2 regions of the Falsarthrobacter nasiphocae genome follow, and region 1 is predicted to be linked to the other one. Evidence: predicted binding sites of a transcription regulator. Region 1 holds the regulator's gene; the other holds the start of a gene.

Region 1 (3,202 bases):
GTGGCGGTCGGATTGTTCGGCGAGGCGAGGAAGACCACGGCCGGCTCGGCCTCGGCAAGCTGCTCGAGGGCAGATTCCTGCGTGAGGCTGAAATCGGACCCCCGCGTTCCGGCCACGTAGTCCGTGTCCGTCCCCGCTGCGAGGAGCGGGTACATCGAGTATGTCGGGGTGAACGAGAGGAGGGCCCGGCCCGGACCGCCGAAGGTCTGGAGGATCTGCTGGAGAATCTCGTTGGAGCCATTGGCGGCCCAGACGTTCTCGTACGCGAGGTCAATGCCCTGGACCTGAGCGTTCAGGTAGTCCGCGAGCTCTGAGCGAAGCTCCACCGCATCCCTGTCTGGATACCGATTGAGCCCGCCCACAACACTGGCAACCTTGCCCACGATGGTCTCTTGGACCGCCTCCGGCAGGGGATGGGTGTTCTCGTTGACATTGAGCGCAAAGGGAACACTCTTCTGGGGTGCGCCGTAGGGCGACTTTCCCCTGAGGTTCTCCCGGAGGGGCAGGGCGGAAAGGGAATCTCGACGGTCGTTCACACGCACCAGCCTAGTCTTCCCCACGGACAGGCAGACCCTGTCACCGGGGCTTGAGACACCCCACCGAGATCCGGAGTGACGGAGTTCACGCACGCTGACCCGAGGATTGCCCCGGAGGACGCCCTCCTGCCGGGCCTACTTGAACAGGGGGACGCTCAGCTCCTGGCCAGGCTCAAGGGCGCTGGAAGCCAGCCCGTTGGCCTCGACGATCGCCGCAACGACCTCGCGCGGGTCCGTACCCGGGTTGGTGCGCTGGGCAACCTCCCACATAGACTCCCCCGGCTCGACGGTCACCACGGCGACGGACGGGGCTGCGCTCGTGGAGGCGTCGGCCTGAGTCGCCATGAACGAGCCGCCCACGATGAGGCCGAGGAGAAGCGCAAACAGCGGCAGTCCGACCAGGACGAAGCGGCCGCGCCGAGTCAGCCGGAGGGCCGAGGGCTTCGAGACGGAGACCTCGGGCTGGCGAGGGGAGACGGATGAACGCGATGAGACGGACGAGAGAGTAAGAGCGGACATGGCTGCAGATTCCTTTCCTGCGCTGGTCACCGATCCAGACGTTCTCGCTCCGGGCGGCGACTCGAACACACATTCGGCGATCGGGGGTGCGACGAGCTCCAAGAACCCGGCTGACTCGAACGCCTGTTCGATACATCAGTTCTAGCACCTATGTTCGAGGTGTGTCCAGTGGTTGTCGAAACTATGTTTGATTCCCCACATCTCAGCGCCTAAGCTGGGCTGTAGAAGAACTCACGATCCACTCAACACGGAGGGGTGGACACGATAAGGAGACGCGCAGATGACCACTGGCCGGGCGCCGGAACTGACCCCCACTCAGCGCGCGGTCATGGAGTGCGTAGAAGCGTTCCATGCGGAGAACGGCTACGCACCCTCACTGCGTGACATCGGCAAGGTCACGGGCCTCACGTCCACGTCCTCCGTGAACTACCAGCTCAAGCGCCTCGTGGAGCTCGGCTACATCCGCCGCCCCGAGAACCGCCCGCGCTCGATCGAAATCCTTCGCCCCGTCTCGGGGCAGCGGGCCACGGCGTCAGCGCCTGATTCGTCCGTGCAGGATCACGCCTCGGCGGGGGCGCCGCAGGCGGGCTCCCTGGCACGGGAAGGATCACCCGCCGCAGCCGCGTCGTCGGCCTCGCAGGAGGCGAACGGCGCCTCAGGCGCCGCCGACATCGCGGGCCTCGCACCCGTGACCCCGCTCCAGGCGCGGGAGGACAGTACGAGCGTCGGAGTGCCGCTGGTCGGACGCATCGCCGCCGGCGGGCCGATCCTCGCCGAACAGGACATCGAGGACATCGTCACGCTGCCGCGCAGCATCGTGGGCCAGGGCGAGCTCTTCATGCTCAAGGTCCGCGGAGACTCGATGGTGGACGCCGCGATCTGCGACGGGGATCTCATCGTGGTTCGCCGCCAGAACACGGCCATGAACGGCGACATCGTCGCGGCGCTGCTCAACGACGAGGCCACCGTCAAGACCTTCCGCCAGCGGGACGGCCACACGTGGCTGCTGCCCCAGAACTCGCAGTACGAGCCCATCCTCGGTGACCATGCGGTCATCATGGGCAAGGTCGTCTCGGTGCTCCGCGCCCTCTAGCCTCAGCCCGTCTGGCCTCCGCGCCCGCTCGCCTCCGCGCAGCGGGCTTCGGGAGCGGCCGCTAGGCTCCGTCGTCGTCCCGGAGGCGCGCCAGCGCCCCCTCAGCCACCTCGAGCTTCTCGGTGCGCCACAGGGGCGGGAGGCTGCGCAGGAGGAACCCGCCATAGCGCTCCGTGGCGAGGCGGGAGTCCAGAACGGCCACCACCCCGCGATCGTCCGTCGAGCGGATGAGCCGGCCCACGCCCTGGGCCAGGCGGATCGCCGCACTCGCCGCCGCGACCCCCATGAACCCGTTGCCGCCCGCCTGCGTGATGGCACGGGAGCGAGCCGTGGCGAGGGGGTCGTCGGGCCGCGGGAACGGGATCCGATCAATGACGACGAGCCGGCACCCGCGCCCGGGCACATCCACGCCCTGCCACAGCGTCATCGTGCCGAAGAGGCACGTCGACTCGGTCTCGGCGAACTCCTTGATGAGCGCCGCCGTGGCGCCGTCACCCTGGCACAGCACCTCGAAGTCGACGCGCTCGCGCACCCACTCGGCCGCCTCCTGGGCCGCGCGCTTCGAGGAGAAGAGGCCCAGTGCCGCCCCGCCGGAGGCCGTGATGAGGCGCAGCAGCTCCTCGCGCGTCTCGGGGGCCGCGTGCATGCCGGGCTTCGGCAGGTGCCGCGGCGTATAGAGGATGCCTTGCCTTTCGTAGGCAAAGGGGGATCCGACGTCGAGCTCCGCGTGAGAAGGCGCGTCCGGCCCAGCCAGACCGAGGTCGCCGGCCACCGCGTCGAAGCGGCCCCCGAGGGCCAGCGTGGCGCTCGTGAGAATGACGGTCTTGTCCTCGAAGAGGCCCTCGCGCAAGCGCATGGCCACGGAGACGGGCGCCACGTTGAGGGTGGCCTCCGCGTTGCGATCACGCGAGTACCCCTGGCCGGGCGTGAACTCGCTGGGCCTGGTGACCCAGGCGATCTCGCCTGAGTCGGCGGCGCCGATGAGCCGTTCGGCCGCCTGGAAGACGTCCTGGACGCGGGATCGGGCCAGCTGCGCGGCGGCGTCGGGGTCCTC
Region 2 (3,202 bases), 1.2 Mb from region 1:
GCGTCGGACGCTGACCCCTCGTCACGAGCGGTAGCGACGCTCCAGCCGGTCCACCACGGACGAGACGCCGAACGCGGAGCGGACATACTGCTGCGCGCGCTCACCCAGGCTGGTTCGCGCTTCGGGGGATGAGAGAAGGGGGCGGAGTGCTGCAGCCAGCTCTTCTGCCCCGCCATCGTAAGCCACCCCTGCGTCCGCGTTGACGATACCCGGGGCGATGCCACAATCGCTGCGCATGACAACAGGCAGTCCCACAGCCTGGGCTTCGATGATGGTCATCCCGAACGGCTCTCGTTCGGCCGGGAGGACATACACACCCGCCTGCGCCATCCGGCCTGCCGTCTGGTCCGGCGCCAGCGGCCCCTCCCAGCGGACGCGTCGCGCTAGAGCAGGATCCGCAGCAAGCACGCGGTTGATTGCCTCGACTTCTCCCTCATCTGGGCCCACAAGGGAGAACGTCCACTCGGGGAAATCGGCAGCGAGGAGCTTCGCCGCCTGAACGAAGTCCATCGGCCTCTTCCGGGGGGCGAGGCGCGCGAGATACAGGACATCTGTCTTCTCTGCGGGATTCGCTTGGGGACGGGGCTCATCAAAGTCCAAACCGTTCGGCAAGACTTCAACCTGAGCCTTGGGCTCAACCTTGAGAAGCTCAGCCCGCTCCGTTTCCACGAGGGCGTAGACAACATCGGCGCGCGAAAGGGCGCGTCGGACAACCACGGAATCGAGGATCTTCGCGCTCTTCTTGGAGTTGGGAACCACCATCCCGTGGGTCTGCGCCACGTACTTACGCCGAGCCGCCAAGACCGCTGCGGCGGCCGGGACGAGCACGAGGTCCCGGGCGAAGTGAAGGTGCACTGCATCGAAGCGGGACAGGTTGGCCAGGAGCCACGGCGCCATCGTGGGAGCAGACACGCCCGCGAATCCTGCCCCAGGAAGGACCTGCACGGCCGGGAAGAGCTTGACGGGAACGCCGTGGAACTCGCGCGGCAACTCCCCCTCAAATCCCCGCGCCCCGGCAACAAGAAGGACCTCGTGTCCGCGCCGCATAAGCTCCCGGAGCTGGATCAGAGCCACACGGAGAGGCCCCCCAAGCTCCCCATCGGGTGTCACGAGAGTGACGACATGCAGGATTTTCATGCTTGGGTGCTCTTCGGCTCACGGACGTCAGCCTTGGGTGCCAGGACCTTTGCGCCAGAAGGGACGTCCTTGACGACGAGCGCCTGAGCCCCGACGAGGACGTCGTCGCCCACCGTTACCCCCCGCAGAATTGTTGACCGAGCGGCAAGCCAAGAGCGGGCCCCGATGGTGATCGGAGCATTGTCGAACTCAAAGTTGTCATGGTCAAAGAGGTGGCTGCCCGTGCAGAGGAAAACCTCCTGGGAGACGCAGGTGTTGTTGCCGATGCGAACAGGCTCAAGATTGAGGATCCATGCCCCTTCCCCAATCCAGACCGAGTCCTCAAGCTCAAGCTTCCACGGCCAGTGAATTCGAACCCGGTGCCGAACGAGGCAATCCCGCCCGATCTTGGCGCCGAACATGCGCAGGACAGACATTCGCACCTTGGGAGGGCACCACCAATGCTGGAGAACAGCCCCCTGCGTGGCCAGCCATGCGGCTTGAACCAGCTTGCTCCGCCCCTTGTCATAGCCAACGCCCGTAAACCCGCGCAGATCCTTCATCTTCCTTCTTCCGCTGATCGATAGGTCGTCATCGCACCAATTCTATGCGGCCCCGCCGCCCAGGCTTGGCACCGGCCACCCCTCGATCTACACTCAGTATCGAAAGTATGTTCGAATGAGTGGGGGCGTTCATGACTGCGCAGACGGCGCTGAACCCGGGGACAGCGAGGGTCTGGACCTCGGCTGCCGGCGCGCCCTCGCGTCTCGTCTGGAACGGCCGCCGCTTCGTCGTCGTCTCCAAGCCCATCCCCTGGATGGCCCGGGATGCGTGGTGGGAGACCGCCGCCAGGGCCCCCATGGGAGAGGGCGCGGAGATGGTCAACCGGCCCATGTGGCAGGTCCAGGCGCGCGCGCTCGAGGACGGGGAGCTGCTCATCTTCGACCTCGCCGTCACACAGGGCCCCGTCTGGCCCGTCACCGGGATCTTCGACTAGGGGCACGGGATGGAGAGATTCACGCACCTCAACGTCGCGAGCGCCTACTCCGCGCACCACGGGACGAGCCACCCTGAGGCCCTGGTGGAGGCGGCCCACGCCGCGGGCGCCGAGGCCGCGGCCATCACGGACCGGGACGGCATCTACGGCGCTGTCCGGCACATCCGGGCATGCCTCGCTGCGGGGCTGGCCCCCGTCGTCGGCGTCAACCTCCAGGTGCGCGCGGAGGGCGAGCTGTCCGAGGTGTCGGTTCTGGCCCACGGCCAGAACGCGGGAGCGGGCTGGGCCGGGCTCGTGCGCCTGATCTCCGCCGCGCACTCCCCCCGGCGCCGCGGCCTGCGCTCCGCCCACGGGACGGCGCACCGGGACGCATGGATCACCCCCGAGCAGGCACCCCTCTTCCTCCTGGGGGAGAACGGCCCCACGAGCACCGTGCTGCTCGGCCCCCGGTCAGAGGTCGGGTCCGCCGTCCTGGCCGGGGACCCAGAGCGCGCCCGGCGGCTCCTGTCCGCGTGGGAGGCGCGGATGCCCGGCGGGGTGGCACTGGAGGTCGTCTGCCACTACGCCAAGCCCGGCCAGTCCGGAAGCCTCCAGCACGCGGCCGCCATGGCGCGCCTCGCCCACTCGGCTGGGATTCCCGCCGTCCTGACCAACGCCGTGCGCTACCTGACCCCTGACGACGCCCTGACGGGGGACGTCCTGGACTCGGCCGCGCAGCTGCTCCCCCTGGGCGCCTACCCGCCCCAGCCCAACGGCCAGGCGTGGCTCAAGCCTGCTGGCATGATGCGGCGGATGGCCTTCCAGATCGCCGAGTACGCGGGCCTGGGCCGGCAGTTCGCCGTGGACCTCCTCTCCCGGACCGAGGAGACGGCGGAGCGCTGCCGGCTGGACCCGGACGCAGACCTCCGGTGGCGTCAGCCCAAGGTCCCCGAGCTCGAGGTTCTCGGCCTGGCCGGGCAGGACCCCGCGCAGGTCCTGCGTCAGCGATGCGAGGCGGCCGTCCTCGAGCGGTACCCGGCGGCGGGCGGCGCAGAGCTCACGCGCATCCGGGAGCGCCTCGAGATGGAGCTGTCCACCATCGGCGGGTTC

What was found. The regulator LexA, encoded in region 1, represses DNA repair genes until DNA is damaged. The targets are predictions, from matches to a motif close to TCGAACANNTGTTCGA.
Region 2: the regulator LexA is predicted to act here: its motif matches at 1,779-1,794, upstream of J2S35_RS02770 (DUF6504 family protein).

The regions. Positions count from the first base shown of each region.
Region 1 covers NZ_JAVDUI010000001.1:1,822,574-1,825,775, reverse strand. Annotated here, with positions in the region: gene J2S35_RS08235 (histidinol-phosphate transaminase) at 1-536, opposite strand, end outside; gene J2S35_RS08230 (LysM peptidoglycan-binding domain-containing protein) at 672-1,055, opposite strand; gene lexA (transcriptional repressor LexA) at 1,336-2,148, shown strand; gene J2S35_RS08220 (ATP-dependent DNA helicase) at 2,210-3,202, opposite strand, start outside.
Region 2 covers NZ_JAVDUI010000001.1:622,721-625,922, forward strand. Annotated here, with positions in the region: gene J2S35_RS02755 (UDP-glucose dehydrogenase family protein) at 1-14, shown strand, start outside; gene J2S35_RS02760 (glycosyltransferase) at 22-1,137, opposite strand; gene J2S35_RS02765 (DapH/DapD/GlmU-related protein) at 1,134-1,679, opposite strand; gene J2S35_RS02770 (DUF6504 family protein) at 1,811-2,113, shown strand; gene J2S35_RS02775 (DNA polymerase III subunit alpha) at 2,123-3,202, shown strand, end outside.